One region of the Neobacillus sp. DFD-2R genome, then DNA from elsewhere that is predicted to be linked to it. Evidence: predicted binding sites of a transcription regulator. Region 1 holds the regulator's gene; the other holds the start of a gene.

Evidence for each region. Region 1 encodes NrdR, which represses ribonucleotide reductase genes. Its sites were predicted from a motif close to AACACNATATATNGTGTT; they were not measured.
Region 2: the regulator NrdR is predicted to act here: its motif matches at 4,633-4,650, upstream of AC3ANV_RS07740 (vitamin B12-dependent ribonucleotide reductase).

The regions. Positions count from the first base shown of each region.
Region 1 covers NZ_CM173228.1:1,322,475-1,334,593, reverse strand. The annotation lists gene ytxC (putative sporulation protein YtxC) at 1-152, opposite strand, end outside; gene dnaI (primosomal protein DnaI) at 280-1,209, opposite strand; gene AC3ANV_RS06410 (replication initiation and membrane attachment family protein) at 1,223-2,620, opposite strand; gene nrdR (transcriptional regulator NrdR) at 2,670-3,131, opposite strand; gene AC3ANV_RS06400 (hypothetical protein) at 3,233-3,631, opposite strand; gene speD (adenosylmethionine decarboxylase) at 3,743-4,117, opposite strand; gene AC3ANV_RS06390 (glyceraldehyde-3-phosphate dehydrogenase) at 4,458-5,489, opposite strand; gene coaE (dephospho-CoA kinase) at 5,682-6,293, opposite strand; gene ytaF (sporulation membrane protein YtaF) at 6,312-6,950, opposite strand; gene mutM (DNA-formamidopyrimidine glycosylase) at 7,046-7,873, opposite strand; gene polA (DNA polymerase I) at 7,887-10,523, opposite strand; gene pnpS (two-component system histidine kinase PnpS) at 10,814-12,119, opposite strand, start outside.
Region 2 covers NZ_CM173228.1:1,581,489-1,593,607, forward strand. The annotation lists gene gcvT (glycine cleavage system aminomethyltransferase GcvT) at 1-90, shown strand, start outside; gene gcvPA (aminomethyl-transferring glycine dehydrogenase subunit GcvPA) at 109-1,455, shown strand; gene gcvPB (aminomethyl-transferring glycine dehydrogenase subunit GcvPB) at 1,448-2,908, shown strand; gene AC3ANV_RS07730 (rhodanese-like domain-containing protein) at 3,023-3,406, opposite strand; gene AC3ANV_RS07735 (lipoate--protein ligase family protein) at 3,609-4,445, shown strand; gene AC3ANV_RS07740 (vitamin B12-dependent ribonucleotide reductase) at 4,779-7,337, shown strand; gene AC3ANV_RS07745 (C40 family peptidase) at 7,501-7,953, shown strand; gene AC3ANV_RS07750 (patatin-like phospholipase family protein) at 8,135-9,019, shown strand; gene AC3ANV_RS07755 (SA1362 family protein) at 9,033-9,425, opposite strand; gene AC3ANV_RS07760 (DUF1385 domain-containing protein) at 9,483-10,427, opposite strand; gene AC3ANV_RS07765 (YqhR family membrane protein) at 10,649-11,146, shown strand; gene AC3ANV_RS07770 (M24 family metallopeptidase) at 11,217-12,119, shown strand, end outside.

The DNA.
Region 1 (12,119 bases):
GCATAAGACAGGCTGCTATCAATAATTTCCACTATAAGTCGATCTTCATAAAGAAGAATATCATTATTTTCCTGACTATATGATAAACACTTCAGCAAGTGATTATAAAACCTGATTGCATCCATCTTGCTTTGGAAGATGATCTCTGCCAACCAAATCCCCCCTTAGACCATATCTTGTTTTAATATATATGGGGAACTTGACCAAAATAGAAGTTAGTAAAAAAGAAAAAGGACTGCCGACATTTGTTCGGCAATCCTTTTTCTTGATCTGTAAATCTTAAGTTCTCCGGTTCGGACCATCTACTAACACCGGTTCACTTAAACTCCGAATTCTTTCCATGATTCTCCTTGCTTTCATTTTCTCTTCTTCACCACGCTGGCTATAGGTTAAATGATGCTCCAGCTCTTGAAAGTCAAAATTCGAAGTGAAAAAGGTTGGAAGGTTTTCAAGCATCCGAAATTGCAGAATCGGGCCTAACACTTCGTCTCTAGTCCAACTGGATACAGCTTCAGCGCCTATATCATCAAACATGAGGATTGGCTCTTTTTTTAGGGCTTCTATTTTTCCATTTAAGGTTGAATCGGCGATGGCACTTTTCATCTCTCTCAATAGCTCCGGGACATAGACAATCATAGATGAAATATGCTTCTTTGCCAGCTCATTTGCGATAGCGCCTAACAAATAAGACTTTCCTACCCCAAATTTCCCATAGAGATATAAGCCTTTTTGCTTTTTGTTTGTCTCGTAATTCATTAAAAAAGTGGCTGCCTTGTCGACTGCATCGAGCCTGCCGGAATCTCCTTCAATGGCCTCAAAGGTAGCTTCCAAGATATCTTTAGGTACATATAGACTTCGAATAAGCTGTTGATTTTTCCTTTTTTCATCGTCCATAATTTTTCTTGGGCATCGTTCATAGACCACATCGATTGTATTCCGCGTTAATACTAATTCCGGGTGGTAACCTTTCATAATATTGATACACCCCTCAAGACTTGGACAGTGGTTACATTCCTTACTTTGATTGGTATACTCGTACAATTTAATCAAGCTTTTATCAATAATCTCTTGGGAAATCACATTCTGATGCGTTGTTAAGAAAGCTTTAATATCGGGATGTTGAAGTGTGTCATGACGCATTTTTTCATAACGTTTCTGAAAGTTCTCATTTGAGGCTAATCGTTTCAGTGTTTGGTTAATCCTTTCCATATTTCATCACCTCCTATTTTCGGAATGCCTTTAATTTTTCTTCAATGGCACGCTTCTTTGCTTCAAGCTCAGAATTTGCCCCATTTGATGTATCTTTAACAGCTTCTTTGGAATTGTCGTCAAACCAATCAGGAAGGACCTCTGTCCGAATAGACTTTTGCTTCGCTGATTTCCCTGATTTTTTTCCATCGCCCCAACCAACATAGGTGTTATGCTCTTTCTTTGCCAATTCCATTGCCTCTTTTACCGTTTTAACCTGCTTTCTAGCCCAGTGACCTGCTAGTTTTTCAACATAGCCTTTTGTAAATTTCATATCTGTTCTTAACATTACAAAGTGAATCAACACATTGATAACACCCGGCAAAAGCTTTTGTTTGAACATCACATCTTCTACGATTTGTATATCAGAACGAGAAGGCTCGCCACCGCCTGAGAGATCCTTAAAAAATTGAAGCGGCGAGGTGGTTTCTAAGTAACGTACTAATTTTTCTTCCTGTGTTTTCGGCTCTGCTATTTGAACTTGATGTTTGGAAGGCTGAGTACGTTCAATTAGGTTAGGTAACTGATCTTGATTTACATACTGATACCAATCCCGGGCACCCTTTCGTAATTCCTCGATATCGATTTCACTGTTCTCATTAATAGCACCTAATATGATATTTTTCATCTGAATGGGATCAATGGTATAAAGAAAGGCTAGATTACTAACTACTTCTTTAATCTTTTGGGTTAGGGCCTTCTTAGGCACAAGCGATTCATTTAAACCGGCCATCAACAGGTCAAAATCAAAGGTATGGGTATCAATTTGCACTGGCTGCGGGTCTCTTCGGCCAATAAACTGTTGATTGCCATCCGCTTCAAATTCCCCTGAAATGTCCTGAAGATATTGAAGACTTCCTGGAGTGGCCGATTCAAACACATCTTGAAATGCTCTTGTGACATCAAGAAACTCACTTTCTTTAGGCTTTTGCTGATCGCTAAAAAATCGTTTAAGTCTGGCAAAATGATTTTTCCCTATCTTTCGGTATAAATAAATATTTAACATACCATCTAAAAAGAATTGCTCAGGAGTTAATGGAGGATGCAGCTCATAGATAAATGACCGCTCTCCTTCATCTGTCTTGACAAATGTTTTCAGCAGTCCAATTCCTTCCAATTTTAAGCGTGCTTCGTATATTTCCTTTAAATTCATTTCTAATAGATTCATCAAAAGGTGATGGCTTGAGGATTCGGACCATAAGCGATTCTCCTCCAGCTCTGCCCATAGCGTCATATATAAACTAAAGCAAGTGGATCCAATTAAGGGCTGATATAAAAATGTCAGCACTTTGCGATCATAATCATGCAGCAAACCATTTGCCGCTACAATATAACGGTCGATAGGAACGAGTTCCTGCCAATGCTGCACCATATTTTTCAAACCTTTCTTATAAAAAGGAGCTAAATACCGCATTAGCTCCTTAAGATTTCTCTTTCTTTATCAATTCCTTTAATTCTTCAATGAATACATTAATATCCTTAAATTGGCGGTAAACTGAAGCAAAGCGGACATAAGCGACCTCATCAACATGCGCCAGCCTGTCCATCACCATTTCGCCAACCAGTTCGCTTTTTATCTCAGAAACCCCTTGATTACGGAGTTCTTTTTCTACCCCTTGGGTTATATCTTCTAATTCCTTTAAGGCAACAGGACGCTTTTCACATGCCTTAATAAGGCCTCTTAAGATTTTATCCCGGCTGAATTCCTCCCTGGTACCTTCTTTCTTTACAACAATAAGCGGGATTTCTTCAATCTTCTCAAACGTTGTAAAGCGATATCCGCATTCTTCACATTCCCGTCTTCTTCTTGTTGCTCGCCCCTCATCAACAGGGCGGGAATCCAGCACACGTGTACCGTAATTTTGACATGATGGGCATTTCATGATTAATCAACTCCAAATCTATCCCGTAAATCCGCACCAATGCTTAGCAGTATTCTTACTATTATCTTATTAAAAAGAAAATCTTTACACAAGTACAAGTATCATCTGTTTTTACCCGATCTAATAAATGTATGTAGTTGGTTTAGACGTTGATAATAGGAGATAATTCGCTTTTTTAAGGCTGGGTAATTCCCAGCTAATGAAAAGCGTTCTGTTGAAATTTTGAAGTCTACAGCCGTCTCCAACGGTCTTTCAGTTACAACCGTAGCGATAAGGAAACAGGGGATAGGTTTAGTGACTTCAACAGCGATTTCCCCATGCTCTTTTGAAACGGTGGTGATACGGCAATCAACATCATCATGAAATAGCTTTTCAACTGTTTGAAATAGCTGGTTAAAGTTCGCCTTATAATAGTGTGTCTTTAGCTGTTCATCCGTTAAAGAATCAGATGTTTCAATTTGTTTACTAAATCGTAAAAATAAGTTCCCAAAATTAGCCATGACTTTCCTCCAATAATTAATCCCTTTTTTCTTAGTTTACACATTCGGAGAGAAAATAAAAAGAGATGTATGGTTTCATACACCTCTTTACGGGTTATTTTTTATAATTAATTAAAGAACCTTTGCCTGTTTTACATTTACAGGACCCATACCACGCGGGATTTCAATATTTTCACGAGTTTGAGCATTTAATGCTTCAGCAATATAATCAGCAGCAACATTTGGATTCAAATCACCGCAAGTATACACATCAATGCTTGCATAACCATGTTCAGGGAAGCTATGAATTGTTAAATGTGATTCAGAAATAATAACAACACCGCTCACACCTTGTGGTGCAAATTTATGAAAAGCTACTTCGCGAATTTCCGCCCCTGATTTAAGTGCTGCTTCTACAAAAGTTTGTTCAATAAAATCCATATCATTCAATTTTTCAAAATCGCATCCCCATAATTCAGAGATAACGTGACGTCCCATTGTTTCCATATTCTTATTTCCCCCTCTAACCTTTTTCCGCTTCGATCTTGAAATCCTGTTATTGACGGTACCCAAGTAACTACCACGGGGGAAAGTTAGTCCAGAGAGGTCCTAACCCTTTAAGTAATTATCTGCTACCTAATTTCAAGAAGTTCACGATGACTAGTATACTTTGTTTATATTTATTTTGCAACCTATCAAATTAAAATTTTTAAAAGTCTAATAATGCAAAAGGGTTCGATGGGCATATTTCTCTCTTATTATTTAAAAAAACAGTATTTACAGCTTCATTTTATGCGAAGTAGACAAAATGGCCACAAAAAAAAGCTGTCAATCGACAGCAATTTTTTCAACCCACTTTTACTTGGTTGGTTTTCGCCATTTCTTCTGCCACATAAAGCGCAAGATCCACAACACGTGACGAATATCCCCATTCATTGTCATACCAGGCCAATACTTTAACTTTTCTTGTTCCCATTACCATCGTTGACAGCCCGTCAATGATAGCTGAATGTTGATTTGTATTGAAGTCAACTGAAACAAGCGGCTCCATAGTAAATTCCAGAATGCCTTTTAACGAGCCATGTGAAGCATCAATAAAGGCATTATTAATATCATCCGCTGTGACATCCTGTTTAAGGTCTACAACTAAATCCACAAGAGATACATTTGGTGTTGGTACCCGAAGTGCCATTCCATGCATCTTACCTTGCAACTGCGGCATCACTAGTGACAAAGCCTTTGCAGCTCCTGTCGTTGTCGGAATGATGCTTTGTCCACAAGCTCTTGCTCGACGTAAGTCTTTATGTGGATTATCAATATTCTTTTGATCATTGGTGTAGGCATGGATTGTCGTCATTAAACCGCATTCGATACCAAATCTTTCATCCAATACTTTTGCAACAGGTGCCAAACAGTTGGTTGTACAGGATGCATTTGAAATAATATCATGTTGGTGGATATTTAACATTTCATCATTTACACCCATAACAATTGTAACATCTTCATTTTTACCAGGTGCTGTTAGGATTACCTTTTTAGCCCCGGCATCCAAGTGAAGCGCAGCCTTATCACGGGAATTAAATTTACCGGTCGCTTCTATAACTACATCGATGTTTAATTCCTTCCATGGAAGTTCCTCTGGATTTCGATAATTTAATAACTTAATTCTTTTGCCATTTACAATTAACTCATTATCAAAAGGGATAACTTCCCCTTCAAAAGGTCCATGGTTTGTATCATATTTTATTAAATGAGCTAAAGTTTCTGCAGGATAGCCCGCATTTATCGCTACAACTTCAAGTTTTTTTTCAAGGATCGCTTTTCTAAAAACCATCCTCCCAATTCTCCCAAAACCGTTTATTGCTATTCTTGATTTCATTTTACGGCCCCTTCCGCATTAATGTTATACTTTTAACTTGTTTTATAGTAATTAGTATAACATATTTATCAAAAAATGCGATAAATAAACTGCGGATTTTTAATGTTTTATAATTCTGATATTTCAAAAGCATAGGAATACTCATTTTTTTCGCCCCAAAAAAAGAGAAGAGGCAACCTCTTCTCCTTTTTGCTATATAATATTCTTATTTAAATTCCATTGCATAAACACTTTATTAAGTTGTTCTTTAGTTTCCTCAATTGATCCATTATTATCAATAACCGCATCCGCTAAGATGACTTTTTCTGAAAGGGGCATTTGGGAATTCACCCTAGCCTCTGCCTCCGTGGCTGTTAGGTTATTTCTTTCCATTAATCTCTGCAGTTGAATGCTTTTATCCACATAGACAAGGAGTGTTTTGTCTACCATATACGTTAATTTGCTTTCAAATAAAAGAGGAATATCCAGAACAACAATTTCTTCGTGGTTTTGATTGGCTTTTTCAATTTTCTGTTGCATCCTTTTTCTTACTTCCGGGTGAACGATTTCATTTAGTTGCTGTCTTTTTTCAGCATCATGGAAAATGATCGAGCCTAACTTTTGCCTGTTTAATTCTTCATTTGGCAGTAGAATATCATGACTAAACACATCAATAATTTTAGCGTAAGCATGTTCTCCCTTTTGAACTGCAAGGCGTGCTTCAACATCTGCATCAATTACTGTAATCTTTATTTCCTTTAACATATTTGATACTGTACTTTTTCCACTGGCAATTCCGCCTGTTAAACCAATCACTAGGGACATGCTTTTACCCTTTCTTATTTATAATATTTTCCAGATTCCAATCATCATTAATAAAATACCCGGCAAAAAAGTGAACTTCTGAATCCACTCAAAACGGTGGAAAAATGCTCCGCACTTTAAGCCTAATAGGACAAATAGTGAACTCATTATTGCTACTGTTAATGCTAAATAGTATGGAGAAAACCCGAGCATCGCTGCTCCAATACCTGCACCAAAGGAGTCTAATGACAAGGCAAAGCCAAGCATAAGAGCTTCAATGCCTGTTATGGTACCGGATTTATCAAAATCGGCAGACATTGGTTTTTTTAATATATTTATAACGATACCAAGTGAGCGGATTTCAAAATTTACGATCGTTTTTTCATGTTCTAGCTTATCCTTTTCCTTCTCGGGCCGAAAAAATTGATACAAAACTCCTGCACCCAAAGCAATGAGAATAATTCCCCCAAGGCTTGCTGTGATGCTCGGTGATAATATTTTTGCGAGACCATGTCCGATTGACACAGCAAGAATCATAGAAATAGCCGAGCAGCTTGCAATAATGAGCACAGATTTTAATGGCATTACCATTTGCCTCAATCCATAAGTAAATCCTACACTAAAGCTATCAAGACTGAGAGCAAAAGCTAGTATAAGAAGTGAGAACAATTGAAACATAATGTTTAGGGCTCCTTCCTGTCAATCACTACGATAGTATATGGAAGGAGCCAGTCTAGTGTTATTCAATTCATTTTACGTTTTAAAAAGATCATTTAAAGCTTTTGACAAGTAGGACAATAATGGGTCCCTCGGCCGCCAACGGTCGTTTTTTCAAGCGGGGTTCCACACCTTTTACATTCTTCGCCTTTTCTGCCGTATGCGTATAATTCAAGCTGGAACATACCGATTTCCCCCTGTGAATTCACATAGGAACGGATGGTGCTTCCGCCTTTTTTGACAGCTTCATTTAAGGTTTTAACAATTTCCCGATGAAGGATAGATATTTCTTTTTCATTTAGCGTATTGGCAGGTCTCTCCGGATGAATTCCTGCACGAAACAGAGCCTCATCCACATAAATATTCCCAAGACCAACTACGATTTTCTGATCTAAGAGAGCCGGTTTTATCTTGCGATTAGTATTTCCAAGTTTTTTCACCAAGTATCTTTCAGTAAAGCTCTCTTCAAATGGTTCAGGACCAAGCTCAAGCAATGGAGGTTTTTGAAATTCCTCCCCTTTTCTAAACAAATGCATCGTTCCAAATTTACGTACATCCCTGTACCTTAATTCGGTTCCATCAGTAAAGTGAAAAATAACATGGGTATGTTTATCAAAGGGGTCTTCTTTTGAATATAATCCGTATTTTCCTTCCATTCGCAGATGGGACACTAAGGCGTATGTTTCCGTATAGAGAATTAAAAATTTCCCTCTCCTGCCCACATCCTCAATGGTTTCCCCTTTTAAGGCATCGATAAATTGTTCTGCCTCTACAGGTTTTTTAATGATTTTCGGCCAATAGACCGATACATTCTCTATTTGTTTTTGAAGTACAAGCTTAACTAACGTTTTTCTGACCGTTTCAACCTCAGGCAGTTCCGGCATTCAGATCCCCCTTTTATTTTGCATCAAACCACGTTGGGCCGTAAGAATAGTCCACTTTTAAAGGAACTTTTAGCTCTAAGGCATGTTCCATCACATCCGGAACTAATTTCTTTAGTATTTCGACCTCATCCTGCGGTGCTTCAAAAATCAATTCATCATGTACCTGAAGCAACAAACGGGATTTTAGTCCTTGATCTTTTAACGCAGCATCCATGTCAATCATTGCCTTTTTAATAATATCGGCAGCGCTGCCCTGAATTGGCGTGTTCATGGCTGTTCTTTCAGCAAAGCTTCTCAGGTTAAAATTACGGCTCGTTATTTCAGGAATATATCTTCTTCTTTGCATTAAAGTAGAAACATAGCCTTTTTGTTTTGCTAATTGGATTATATCATCCATATACTCTTTGACACCCGGATAGCTATCAAGGTAACGCTCAATGAATTTGCCTGCTTCCTTCCGCGTAATCCCCAGGCTTTGTGATAGTCCATAATCACTAATTCCGTAAACAATTCCAAAGTTAACCGCCTTTGCTTGGCGCCTCATGTTAGAAGTTACCTCAGCCTCGTTTACATGGAATACTTCCATAGCCGTTTTTGTATGAATATCCAGGTCATCTTTAAATGCCTGAATGAGCTTTTCATCACCAGCAATATCAGCCAATACACGCAGTTCAATTTGTGAATAATCAGCAGCAAAAATAACCCAGTCCTTTTCAGAGGGTACAAAAGCCTGGCGAATCTTTCTGCCTTCCTCCAGTCGAATTGGTATGTTTTGCAGGTTGGGATCTATCGAGCTTAACCTGCCTGTTGCTGTTAATGTTTGTTGAAATCTTGTATGGACCTTCTCCGTTTTCGGATCAATTACCTTCAATAGACCTTCAATATAGGTAGACTGAAGTTTTCCCAATTGTCTATAAAGGAGAATATGCTCAATGATTTCGTGCTCAGAAGCCAACTTTTCCAGTACATCGGCTGATGTTGAATAACCGGTTTTCGTTTTCTTAAAGGATTGAAGGTTTAATTTTTCGAATAAAATAACCCCTAGTTGTTTCGGTGAGTTAATATTAAACTTCTCACCTGCCAAACTGTGAATTGTTTTTTCAATTTCTACCAGCCGTTCGTTTAATTCTACACCCATCAAACGCAGACGATTACGGTCTACCTTCACACCACAGGATTCCATATCTGCTAGTATGAGCGCTAAAGGCATTTCCAGCTCTGCAAATAATTCGTATTGCTCATTTCTCCTTAAATCATTTTCCAGTTTATCTCTTATATCGGACATTGCTAAACTTTTACGCACCAAATGTTCCGCAAGCATAGGGGAACCAGGAATTTTTCGCTTTGCACCTTTTCCATAAAACAATTCGTCCGATTGGATTTTTTGAACATCGTATCTTTTTGCTATCGAGGAGAGACCTTCAATGTTCTCGGAAGCATCGATAATATACGAAGCAATCAATGTATCAAACTCAACACCCTTAAGATGAATGCCATGTCTCCTAAGTGCAACCTCAGAGCGCTTTACATCATAAACCGTTTTCTTTTGCCCGGCGTCTTCCGCCCATGTTTTAAACGCGGCTGATTGCAATGCTTCTTCTGTCGGTAAATAAAAATGGCCTTTTTCATTTACAATCGAAAACCCGATAATATCTGCATAATGATAGTTATCATCCAGTATTTCAACATAAAAATAATTGTTGCTTGCAAATAAATCTGCTGTTATTTCTTGAGGTATTTGATAATCAATCTTTTCAAGTTCAAGATGCTCAGGAACAGTACTATCATCTCCAAGCTTGTCCAACAGCGAATGAAAGCCCAATTCCTTAAATAATGGCAGCACTTTTTCTCTTGTAAAACCCTCATAAGCAATATTTTCTATAGAAATTTCTACCGGTGCTTCTCTTTCTATAGTAGCAAGCTCTTTGCTCATTAACGCTTGGTCTTTAAATTCTTCAAGCTTCTCCTTCAGCTTATTGCCATTTACTTGATTTATTGAAGTTAACAGATTTTCAAGTGTAGAATACTCCTTTAACAGCTTAATCGCTGTCTTTTCCCCCACACCGGGAACTCCGGGAATATTGTCAGAGGTATCGCCCATTAGGCCTTTCATGTCGATAATTTGCTCAGGGATAAGGCCGTACTTTTCTTGTACATGGTGAGGTGTATATTCTTCGATGTCTGTAATCCCTTTTCTTGTAATCCCGACTGTCGTTTTATCGGAAGCTAGCTGGGTTAAATCCTTGTCTCCGGAAATAACTTTTACGTCATATCCATCCTTTTCGGCTGTCAAAGAAAGGGTACCAATAATATCGTCCGCTTCATAATTTTCAAGCTCATATCTCGAAATTCCATAAGCATCAAGAAGTTCACGAATAAACGGAAATTGCTCCGATAATTCAGGTGGTGTTTTTTGCCTTCCGCCTTTATATTCTCCAAAGGTTTTATGGCGAAACGTCGTTTTTCCGGCATCAAATGCTACGAGCATATGGGTTGGCTTTTCATCTTCAATAATTTTCATTAACATCATGGTAAACCCATAAACAGCATTCGTATGAATTCCTTTATCATTATTTAGCAAGGGCAGCGCAAAAAAAGCACGGTATGCAATACTGTTCCCGTCAATTAACACAAGTTTCTTTTTATCCATATTTTCCTCCATTACTAATATAAGAAATCGTATGTAATTTAGTAAAAAAGACCGTTATTTCTCATTCCCATTTTATCACGAGATGAAATAGAAAAGAAAATAACGGTTATGACCAATTTTTATTTCTGAAAATCGAAAAAGGTGAAAGCGGGGTCTGCTTTCACCTTTTTCTTGGCTCCTTGGATTGGGGCTTTCATTTAGTATCATAAACCTTCAATATTAATGAAGCATACAGGAATTGTAAAGCCTTTGTAAATTTTATGATAGGTTACGAAAACCCTCTCGTTGGGCTATTTTAAAGATTTATGAAGTTCGATGATAAACTCACTGCCTTCGCCAACATCACTTCGTACATTAATAATTCCATGATGTGCTTCCACTAAATGTTTAACGATCGCAAGGCCCAGGCCTGTCCCACCCGAGTTTCGGCTTCTTGCACGGTCCACGCGATAGAAGCGTTCAAAAATACGTGGAATTTCTTCTTTTTCGATCCCAACCCCGGAATCCTTCACGTGTACCCTTACTTTTTCGAGTTGTTCGAGAAGGATGACTTTTACAAACCCTCCTGATGGAGTATATGTAATGGCATTGGCGATCAAATTTATGAACACCTGCTTTAAGCGATTCACATCACCCTGAATTAATACCTTTTCCTGCTTACTAATAAGTTCAATCTGAATTTCCTTTACTTCCGCCTTTCCATTGAGCATCGTAATGACCTCTTCAAGTAACACATGTATATCAAATTCCTGTATAGCTAACTCGAAGCCTTGCTGCTCAATTTTTGAAAGATCAAGCAAATCCTGTATAAGAGTTTGAAGCCGGTCACTTTCTTTTAAAATAATCGAAAGAAAGGCTTCTAAAGTTTCTTTATTATTCATGGCTCCATCCAAAAGAGTTTCTGTAAATCCTTTGATAGATGTGACAGGTGTTTTTAATTCATGTGAAACGTTGGCAACAAAGTCCTTGCGCATTTGCTCAAGTTTTTTTAATTCCGTTATATCATGGAATACAAGCAATACACCCTTCCACACATTGTTAGTTCCGATGATGGGAATACCATAAACAACAAAGTACTTTCTCTCAATTAATAACGGCACAAGCAACTGTTTGCTTACTTTTTGTTCAGTTCTAAAAACTTCCGCAACCAACTGGCAAATTTCATCTTTATCTATAACTTCGTAATAAAGTTTAAATAAATAATCGGCAGGATCTACATGGAAAATATCAATGTAACCTTTATTTACAAGATTAATAAATCCACGACTATCAATTAAAACTAATCCTGCCCCCATGTTTTCAATCAAAGCACTTAAACGGTCCTGCTGCATTTCTTGGGCCTTTACCATCTCTTGTAGGTTTTGAGCCAGCATATTAATAGCAGTACCCAACTTACCGGTTTCATCCATTCGGTCAACAGTAGTTCTAGCACGATAATTTCCATTTGCCAGTTCAATTGCTACATTCGCAGCTGATTCAATTGGTTTTGTATATCTTGATGTGATTCTAACGGCAAGCAAAATGATAATGATTAAGGATATACCTAAACTAATCGATAACATAAAACGGCCATTAAAGGATTGTAAGTAAGAGTTC
Region 2 (12,119 bases), 260 kb from region 1:
CTTGATACGGAAGTAGAAGTTGAAATTCGCGGCAAACGATTAAAAGCTAAAGTAGTTCCAACACCTTTTTACAAAAGAGATAAGAAATAACAGAAGGGAGCTAGATTAATGAGACATCGTTATTTACCTATGACTGAAGAAGATAAGAAGGCTATGCTTGATACGATTGGTGTTTCCTCCATTGATGAACTGTTCAGTGATATCCCAGAAAAAGTAAAGTTCAAGGGTGAGTACAATCTTAAAGCAGCAAAATCTGAAACTGCTTTAATGAAGGAACTATTTAAGATGGCTAATCGTAATGCTGACCTAAAAAGAAATATATCTTTTCTTGGTGCAGGAGTTTATGACCACTACATGCCTGTTATCGTGGACCATGTTATTTCCCGCTCCGAGTTTTATACAGCCTATACACCATACCAACCGGAAATTTCACAAGGGGAGCTGCAAGCGATTTTTGAATTCCAAAGCATGATTTGTGAATTAACGGGAATGGATGTTGCCAACTCCTCTATGTATGATGGCGGAACGGCTCTAGCAGAAGCAGCCATGTTAAGTGCAGGACATACAAAACGGAAAAAAATTATTGTCTCAAGCGCAGTCCATCCGGAATCTCGCGATGTCCTTAGAACCTATGCAAAGGGACAATACCTCGAAGTAATTGAAGTCCCGGTTAAAGATGGTATTACAGATTTAGAGGCTTTAAAAGCATTAGCGAATGAGGAAGTTGCTGCTGTCATCGTTCAATATCCAAACTTTTTTGGCAGGATTGAGCCACTAAAAGAGCTTGAAGAAATCATTCATGAACATAAATCGATGTTTGTCGTTTCGAGCAATCCATTATCACTTGGCGTGTTAACACCACCTGGGAAATTTGGTGCGGACATCGTTATTGGTGATGCCCAGCCTTTTGGAATCCCAACTGCATTTGGCGGTCCACACTGCGGATATTTTGCAGTAACAACCAAGTTAATGAGGAAGGTTCCGGGCCGTCTTGTCGGGCAGACTACAGATGAACAGGGACGCCTCGGTTTTGTTCTAACTCTTCAAGCACGCGAACAGCATATCCGTCGCGATAAGGCGACATCAAATATTTGTTCAAACCAGGCATTGAATGCACTTGCTGCCTCAGTTGCAATGACTGCTCTCGGTAAAAAAGGCGTTCGTGAAATGGCTTCAGCAAATTTACAGAAGTCTCACTATGCAAAAACTGCATTTAAAGAAAATGGGGTAGAAGTTGTTTTTGATGGCCCTTCCTTTAATGAATTTGTAATTAACCTAAACAAATCTGTAAAGGAAATTAATCAAAAGCTATTACAAAAAGGGATCATTGGCGGTTATGATTTAGGACGTGACTATCCTGAACTATCTAATCATATGTTGATTGCGGTAACAGAACAAAGGACGAAGGAAGAAATTGATACTCTAGTGAAAGAATTGGGGGATTCTAATGCATAATCAAGACCAGGCACTCATTTTTGAACTTAGTACACCAGGACGAATCGGATACAGCCTTCCTGAAATGGATATTCCCGAATTAGAGCTTGGCAGCCTTCTTCCTGAAGGGTATTTACGTGTGGAAGAGCCTGAGCTTCCTGAAGTCTCTGAACTTGATATTATGCGTCACTATACGGCTCTTTCGAAAAGGAATCATGGTGTTGATTCAGGATTTTATCCACTTGGTTCTTGTACGATGAAGTACAATCCGAAAATTAATGAAAATGTGGCCCGCTTTAATGGATTTGCACATGTGCACCCGCTTCAAGATGAAAGCTCTGTCCAAGGGGCTCTAGAGCTTTTATATGACTTACAGCAGCATTTAATTGAGATTACCGGAATGGATGAAGTGACTCTTCAGCCGGCAGCAGGTGCACATGGTGAGTGGACAGGATTAATGATGATTCGAGCCTATCATGAAGCAAAGGGTGATCTAAAACGTACGAAGGTAATCGTACCCGATTCCGCGCATGGTACAAACCCTGCTTCAGCAACAATTGCAGGCCTGGAAACGATTACCGTAAAATCAAATGAAAACGGGCTTGTTGATCTTGAGGATTTAAAAAGAGTTGTCGGTGAAGATACTGCGGCCTTAATGTTAACGAATCCGAATACTCTCGGGCTTTTCGAAGAAAACATTCTTGAAATGGCTGAAATTGTTCACAGTGTAGGTGGAAAGCTTTATTATGATGGAGCTAACTTAAATGCTGTTCTTTCGAAGGCTCGTCCAGGGGACATGGGATTTGACGTTGTTCACTTAAATCTTCATAAAACATTCACAGGTCCTCACGGTGGAGGCGGTCCCGGTTCAGGTCCGGTTGGTGTAAAAGCAGACTTAATTCCGTTCTTACCAAAGCCGGTTATCGCCAAACGCGGTGAAGAGTACGTGTTTGATTATGACCGCCCACAATCAATTGGCCGTGTTAAGCCTTATTACGGTAACTTTGGCATTAATGTTCGTGCCTACACCTATATTCGTTCAATGGGTCCTGATGGCTTAAAAGCAGTAACGGAATATGCCGTATTAAATGCAAATTATATGATGAGAAGGCTTGCTGAACATTATGATTTGCCATTTGATAAGCATTGTAAGCATGAATTTGTTTTGAGCGGCAGACGTCAAAAAAAATTAGGCGTCCGAACGTTGGATATTGCCAAGCGTCTGCTTGACTTTGGGTACCATCCGCCAACCATTTACTTTCCATTAAATGTGGAAGAATGTATCATGATTGAGCCAACTGAAACAGAATCGAAAGAAACACTCGATTCATTTGTCGATATCATGATTCAGATTGCAAAAGAAGCGGAAGAGAATCCGGAAATCGTGCAAGAAGCACCGCATACGACTGTAGTTGGACGTATGGACGAAACTACTGCGGCAAGAAAGCCGATTTTACGGTATCAAAAAGCTTAACATTAAAAAAAGGGTCAGATTAGGAAAATCTAATCTGACTTCTTTTAACAGGTGAAACTTTAACAAAAAAAGGGCTTCTGCTTTTAAAACAGAAGACCTTACCGGATGGATACACTATTTCTTTGTTTTAACCTTTCCTGACCAGCCTTTAAAGCCGCCATGGAGCTGTGTTAGGTCTTTGTACCCTTTACGGTTTAAAAATTGTGCTGCACGTGCGCTGCGCATGCCGCTTTGGCAATATAAATAAACAGGCATATCGGAACGGATTTCCTTCATTCGCATTTTCATTTGTGACATGGGAATATTACGTGCTCCTAAAATATGCCCGGCCTCAAACTCATTTGGTTCACGGACATCAATTAACTGGGCCTTTCGGTACCCGGCACGAAACTCTTCTTCTTTAACTGTTTTTACAATTCTTTTTTGATAAAAATAAGTGAAAACAGAATAGATTACTACTACACCGACAATGAATAATAGAGGATAAAGTGAATTCAACTTCTTATTGCTCCTTTCAAGCTATGCTGCACTAGTTTTTATTATATAAGAAACCATTAAAGAGTAAAGATGAATAGCAAAAATTCTTTTCAGTTTGGCCTAATTTATTATACCGGAAACAGTTTGTTTTGAATTCATATCAGAATTTGGTAGACTTTAATTCGAATAAATTTATTAAACAATATACGAATGAGGGTTACATATGAAAAAAGAAGTCTGGCGTTTTATTGATACAGGTAATGGTTCACCATCTTTCAATATGGCTTTGGATGAAGCATTGTTAGATTGGCATAGCGAAGGGAAAATTCCTCCTGTGATTCGTTTCTACGGATGGGATCCTGCAACCTTATCAGTCGGTTATTTTCAAAAGGTGGAAAAGGAAATTAATATGGATGCGGTTAAAGCCCACCGGCTTGGTTTTGTTAGAAGACCAACAGGTGGCCGCGGTGTGCTTCATGAGCATGAATTAACCTATAGTGTTATTGTGTCTGAAGATCATCCTGAAATGCCGAAATCCGTTACAGAGGCTTATCGTGTAATATCCGAAGGGATTTTAAAGGGATTTCATCAACTGGGCCTTGAAGCTTATTTTGCTGTTCCGAAAACAGATGAAGAACGCAATGCATTGAAAAACCCACGTTCTGCCGTATGTTTTGACGCCCCCAGCTGGTATGAACTAGTTGTCGAAGGTCGTAAGGTAGCCGGCAGTGCCCAAACGAGGCAAAAGGGTGTAATATTACAGCACGGTTCGATATTATTAGATTTGGATGAGGAGAAGCTGTTTAGCTTATTTAAATATCCAAATGAAAGAGTAAAGGATCGGATGAAGAAAGCATTTAAGAGTAAGGCAGTTTCTATCAATGAAATTAGTCCGCGAAGGATTACGCTGGAGGAAGCAAAAGAAGCTTTTTATAAAGGCTTTGCAGAGGGACTGAATATTGAACTTGAGCCATATCAATTAACCGAGGAAGAAATGGCATACGTTCAAAAAATTGCAAAAGAACGATATGAAAATGATGAATGGAATTTTAAAAGATAGAAAGCGGCGTCTTGCCGCTTTTTCTATTTGTTGTAATTTCTCTATGCTATAATTCCTATTCTTTAAAAGAGCAACCTGTGAAAATTGTTGAAATTTCTTGTTTTTTGCCGAAAACAAGTAGAAAGCTTTCATTTACTCTTAATTCTATTTTCTTTTAAGTTTGACAAAATTTTTATTTTTTGAATTAAACACAATATATAGTGGTGTCGAAAATATTTTCGGTACTATATGTTGAATTGTGCTAACGAAATATGATAACTTATGTTTATCAAGTCAACTAGATATAAATTCTAGCAAAAAGATATAGATTTTATTTTTTAAGGAGTTGTTCTCATGTCTGTAGTTTTTAGACAACAAATGAATATCGATTTTGAAAGGTTGAATGAGGATATCCACTTATTTCCCCAGGTACACCCAGTTACCCCGGATATGAAAATTACTCACAAGGGTGTCTCACGTTTAGTAATGCTTGACCGCTACACCTTTAAAGACACTGAAAAGATTACCCTCACAAATGGCGACTTTGTTGTTCTTACAATTAAAGAAGATCCAAAATTTCCGGCACGCGGCCTTGGATACATCAAAGAAATAGACTGGGAAAATAAAAGGGCTAAGGTTTTAGTTGAAGAAGAATTTAGAGGAGTACTTGATGACTCAGAAGAAGCGACTACAGGAATGATTGTTCGTTCGCTTGATGTGATTGAAAAGCCTTTAGAGCTGTTTTACGAGCAAATAGCCAAACGAAATGCCACTGGTCTTGCTTCGGTTGAAACAACAGAGGAAAAACGGAGAGAGTGGTTTGAAAAGTTCTATCAGGAACTTGTTAACATGAACTTTATTCCTGCCGGCAGAGTCTTGTATGGTGCCGGGGCAGGTACTGACGTTACATTTTTTAACTGTTACGTGATGCCGTTTGTACCGGACTCCCGGGAAGGAATTTCGGATCACCGTAAACAGGTTATGGAAATTATGAGCCGCGGCGGCGGCGTTGGAACAAATGGTTCCACACTAAGACCTCGTAACACGCTTGCAAGAGGAGTAAACGGAAAATCATCGGGATCGGTATCATGGCTGGATGATATTGCGAAATTGACACATCTTGTTGAGCAGGGGGGGTCGCGCCGGGGTGCTCAAATGATCATGTTAGCGGATTGGCATCCGGATATTATTGAATTTATTATTTCAAAAATGCAGAATCCTAGAATTCTCCGTTTCTTAATTGAAAATACAAATGATGAAACGATTAAAAAGCATGCTAAGGACAAGTTGAAGTTCACACCTTTAACATTACAAGAAACTGCAATGTATCAAGGTATTGTAAATTATAAAAACATCCCGGGTTTTGGTGGCTTTGATGAGAAAATCATTGCCGGTGCGGAAGAAAAATTAGAAGTCGGCGGTAATTTCTCCGTTCATAATTCAGAGTTTCTTACAGGTGCGAACATTTCCGTATGCCTAACAAAAGAATTTATGGAAGCGGTCGAAGCTGACAGTGAATATGAACTTCGTTTTCCATATGTCGAAAGCTATGATCAAGAGGAAATGAAAATATACAATCAAGAGTGGCATAATATTGGTGATGTTCGCGAGTGGGAAAAACTTGGCCACAAAGTGCGTGTGTATAAAAAGATTAGGGCAAAAGAACTTTGGAATCTAATCAACATATGCGCTACCTACTCTGCTGAACCGGGTATATTTTTTATCGACAATGCAAACGACATGACCAACGCTAAAGCTTACGGTCAAAAAGTTGTTGCAACAAATCCATGTGGGGAGCAGCCTCTCGCTCCATTTTCAGTCTGTAACCTTGCTGCCGTGAATCTCGCTGAGATGGCTGATAAGGAAACCAAGACAGTTGATTTTGAAAAACTAAAGAAAACTGTGGCAGTCGGGGTCAGAATGCAGGACAATGTAATTAATGCAACCCCGTATTTCCTTGAAGAAAACAAAAAGCAAGCCCTTGGTGAGCGCCGGGTAGGCCTTGGGGTAATGGGTTTACACGACCTACTTATCTACTGTGAAACAGAGTATGGCTCACCGGAAGGTAATAATCTTGTTGATAAAGTTTTTGAAATAATTGCTACGACTGCTTATAAAACATCTGTAGAATTAGCCAAAGAAAAAGGCAGCTTCCCATTCTTAACAGGGGAAACACCTGAAGAAACTAATCGCTTAAGACAGGCTTTTATCAATACAGGATTTTTGAAAAAAATGCCTGAAGATGTTCGTCAATCGATTTTAAAAAATGGAATAAGGAATTCTCATTTGTTAACTGTTGCTCCCACTGGATCCACTGGGACAATGGTTGGGGTTTCCACCGGATTAGAGCCTTATTTCTCATTCTCTTATTTCCGTAGCGGACGTCTTGGTAAATTCATTGAGGTAAATGCGGATATCGTTCAAGAATACCTGGAAAAACACCCGGAAGCAGATGCAAATAATCTTCCAAACTGGTTTGTTACGGCGATGGAACTGGCACCTCAAGCACATGCTGATGTTCAATGTGTCATTCAGCGTTGGATTGACAGCTCCATAAGTAAAACCGTCAATGCACCTAAAGGATACAGCGTTGAACAGGTGGAAAAAGTTTATGAGCGCCTGTACCGTGGCGGTGCGAAAGGTGGAACCGTCTATGTAGACGGATCTCGTGATTCCCAAGTATTAACGCTCAAGGCAGAAGAGAACACTGTTGACGATACAGTTACCAAGAAAGAAAAGCATAAACAACACGTTGTCCTTGTCGATACAATCAGTGACCTTCGCTCAACAGATGTAACAATCGGATCAGAAGTCGGTAATACATGTCCTGTCTGCCGTAAAGGGAAAGTAAAAGAAATCGGCGGCTGTAATACCTGTACAAATTGTAATGCACAATTAAAGTGTGGTTTATAAAAGACTCCAAAAAGGATGGGAAACTTTTCCCATCCTTTTTATTGGTGTCGCAAAATTATTTTAGTATAATTTTGTAACAGAATTGTAATCTCCCTGTGACGCCTATGTTAATCTTTTTTTGTATAGTTAGTGTATCAAATCACGCCAGGGAGGAATAACAATCATGCTAAAGAAATTCATCGTAGCTCTTACTATCATTGCTTCTTTAAGCTCTTTGTTTACTACTATGGGTGATAAAGCTGAAGCGGCATATAATTATCATGAAAAAGCAATTTCGGTTGCAAAAGCACATCTTGGTGTTCCCTATCGTTGGGGCGGAATAACACCGCGAGGCTTTGATTGTTCAGGTCTTGTAAAATATTCATACGGTAAGGCGGGGAAAACATTACCTCGTACAGCTGCTCAAATGTTTTATACAAAAGGCTATCGAGTACATTCCTTACATGCCGGGGACTTAATGTTCTTTGCACCAAATAAGGCGAGCAAACCTACACATGTTGCTATGTATATCGGAGCAGGTAAAATGATTATGGCTTCCTCTTCAAGGGGTGTAATGATCACATACACGAACAATAAATATTGGAAGCCTAGATATATCGGAGCAAAACGTATTTAACAAGTTGAATAATCGGAGGAAAGAGCATCGGAATCGATGCTCTTTTTTTTGCTTTAAAAAATAAAACAATTAAATATTACACATAAAAATTTAATTTTAGTTTTCTGTTTGTCCCCTGTACTATTTTTTCTGGCAGCCGCTTAAAGATGTAAAAATGAATACATCGTTGGGAGTGGCAGCCATGAATATAGACGGTGTTTTTTCCGGAGGGGGCATAAAAGGTTTTGCCCTAATTGGAGCCTACGAAGAAATTGAAAAGAGAGGTCTACAATTTGTAAGGGTTGCCGGAACAAGTGCAGGCTCCATTTTGGCTGCATTAATAGCCGCCGGATATACCAGTAATGAAATTTATCAATTGCTTGATGAATTGGACATCTCAAAAATACTTGATACCAGGAAAACAATTATTCCTTTGCCGTTTGCAAAATGGTTGCTCCTTTATTGGAAGTTAGGGCTGTATAAAGGAAATCAATTTGAAAAATGGATAAAGGAAAAGCTGGAAGCTAAAGGAATACGGACCTTTTCAGATTTGCCGTCACAATCACTAAGAGTGGTTGCTTCAGATATATCTAATGGACGGTTAATCGTTCTTCCGGACGACCTGGGGAAATACGGTATTTCACCAAGTTCCTTTTCTGTTGCGAAAGCCATTAGAATAAGCTGCAGTATCCCTTACTTTTTTGAACCGGTTAAAATGAGGTCAATTGATGGTATAGATGTTCTCGTAGATGGCGGTGTACTCAGCAATTTTCCAATGTGGCTTTTTGATCAGGATAATATTCAAAAAATAAGACCTGTACTTGGCATCAAGTTAAGTTCTAGTGAATATGAGCATAAAAAGCATAAAATACAAAACGCTATTCAATTGTTTGGAGCATTGTTTGAAACCATGAAGGATGCTCATGATTCACGCTATATTTCCAAAAAGCATGCCAAAAATATTATATTTATACCAGTTGAAGGAGTTTTTCCTATTGAGTTTAATTTAACAGAAGAAAAGAAGCGTCAATTGTTTGATATCGGTAAAGAACATGCAAAACAATTTTTAAAAACATGGGGCTATTAAAAAAATCGAGCGTTTAAAATGACGCTCGATTTTTCTTTTTCCCCTTCTTTCCGTCGATAACGGTTAAATGCGCAGGAGATTTCTTTTTTGTCTTTGTGCTTTTCTTTAATGATGTCAGGGTCCCAAGAGGAGAGCTCTTTACTTGAGAGTCTCCACTTTTTAGCTGCAAACGTTTTTTTGATTTTTTAGCGGCTTTAAGAAATGCCCGCTGCTCTTTTTTCTGGGGGTTAGAGGATGAAAACCTCCGAACAAGCAAATAAATACCTAAACCGGCCAATGTAATGACAGCTATTCCCTGAATAAAACCGGCAGGATCAGCGGTAAATGAGCTGTAAACGCCCAATAATGCAAGGATGATAAGTCCTCCAATAATTATAAAAGATGTCCGATTTTTCAAGAAAGCCACCTCCCTAAGAGCATCTTAAGCATTTTTTAAATCTTTTAAACACTTATAAACTAAAGATTAGACAATTTCTTCCGATTCTATTTGATCTTCCGTTTCTTTTTCCATTTTTAACAATTCTTTAAAGGAAAGAATTGCCACCTCTACTTGATCATTAGTCGGTTCCTTTGTCGTGATTAGTTGAAGCCAGAGGCCGGGGAGTCCTAAATACTTTAAAACGGGAATATCCCTCAGCTTATTTGTAACCTGCAATACTTCAAATGCAATCCCTAAAACAACAGGTATTAACAACAGACGGTCAACAATTCGGAGCCACAATGGCGACGTAGGGACAAATAAGTATACAAAAACACCAACCACGACTGTAAAAAGGATGAAACTACTGCCGCAGCGGTAATGGAGGCGGGAATGTGCCTGAACATTTTCAACTGTAAGTTCTGCACCGTTTTCAAAGGTATTAATAACTTTATGCTCAGCTCCATGATATTGAAACACCCTTTTTATTAAAGGTGTGAGAGATACAAAATATATATAGCAGAGAAGGAGTGAAAGCTTAAAAAAGCCTTCCACTAAAACCTGTGCTACATCAGTTGGAAAAATAGGTTTTGTTAGTTCCGCTAAGAATACAGGGATTAAAGTGAAAGCGAATTTTCCAAATAAAAATGAAATAACGCCCATTGCGGCTACGCCTAGGTATAGCGTTAATTTTGAGACTTCTTTTTCCTTCAGTGTATGATCTTCTTTTGGATCAACATCATATCTCTCGGTAGAAAAATTTAAATGCTTAGAGCCGTTTGCACTCGCTTCTATTATGGCAATAATCCCACGTAGGAAAGGGACTTTTTTCAGTGTTGAAAAATATGGATTTGCTTTGCGGGGCAAATGTAAGTAATCAACAGAGCAATCCTTTCTTCGAATCGCGGTCACATAATGATGCTTTCCGCCAAACATTACTCCTTCGACAACCGCCTGGCCTCCATAAACGGGTTTTTGAGAATTAGACATGTAAGTTAACACCAACCTATAACAAAGTTGCACATCAGTAGAAATTGATAAAACTGTATGTACTTATTTTTATTCTACTCGAAATACGAAAAAACCTCTAGGAATGACATAATCTTTCCATTTTTATTTGGTTAATTTTTTTGCATGCAAGTGTATGTTACCTAAAGGGCATAATAAAATTGGATTACATATGGTTTGCATTATATAAGGAGGTACATTTTATGAATAACGAACAAAAAAAGACAGATTATCCTAAATCGATGCCTTTTTTAGCCATGGTATTTTGGACAGGTTTATTTGGCGGCCTTTTTTGGGGAACTTTGGGATTTTTTGCTTACTTTCTAAATTTTACAGAGATATCTCCCAATGTTATCCTGGAACCGTGGGCTCTGGGAAATTGGAAACATGGATGGCTGGGTACATTGATATCTATAATAATAATGGGGATTTTTTCAGTACCTGCAGCATTTATTTATTATGCTGTCCTCAAAAGGTTTAAGGGCATATGGGTTGGGCTTGGATTCGGGATAGTGTTATTTCTGCTTGTGTTCTTTGTATTGAATCCACTTTTTCCAGGGATGAAACCATTTTTCGATTTAAGTCTGGATACCATTATCACTTCTCTTTGTTTATATATCGTATATGGAATCTTCATTGGTTATTCCATCAATTATGAGTATCAAAATAATAAAGTTGAAGATAAAGAAGCTGCAACCTAATTCTCCTAAACGATGTGTTATGATAAAATGTTTTTGGTCCCATTGGATTTGATAAGGAGAGTGGAAACGAATGAGTAAATTAGAAAGATTAAGAGCTGTCTTTTCAAAACTTGGAATAGACGGTATTCTTATAACTAGTCCATATAATCGCCGGTATATGTCTAATTTTACGGGAACAGCAGGAGTGGTGTTAATTAGTGCAGAAAAAGCACTATTTATTACGGATTTTCGCTACATAGAACAAGCTTCAAAGCAATGTCAAGGATACGAAATTGTTAAGATTTCCGGAACAATCCCTGAAGAAGTTGCAAAACAGTCAAAAAAACTAGGGATTCAAAAACTCGGCTTTGAAGAAGATTATTTAACATATTCTTCCTTCAAGACCTATGAGAAAGAAGTTGAAGCAGGACTTGTACCAATTTCAGGTGTAATTGAAAAGTTACGCTTGATTAAGACTGATGCAGAGATTAAGATATTAAAGGAAGCAGCGGATATTGCTGATGCTGCATTTAAGCATATTTTAGACTTCATTCGCCCTGGGAAGACTGAGCTTGAGGTATCGAATGAACTGGAGTTCTTTATGAGAAGAGCAGGAGCAACATCTTCATCTTTTGATACGATCGTTGCATCAGGCCATCGCTCTGCACTCCCTCATGGGGTGGCAAGTGATAAAGTAATTGAGGCCGGAGATTTCGTCACGCTCGATTATGGTGCCTATTACAAGGGCTATGTTTCCGATATTACCAGGACAGTTGCTGTTGGACAGCCCGATGCAAAGCTGAAGGAGATTTATGAAATTGTCCTTGAAGCGCAGTATAGAGGCATGGATGGAATTAAACCGGGAATAACAGGTAAGGAAGCAGATGCATTAACAAGAGACTACATAACGGAAAAAGGTTATGGTGAATACTTTGGTCATTCGACAGGACATGGTATTGGATTGGAAGTTCATGAAGGTCCCGCCCTTTCAGTG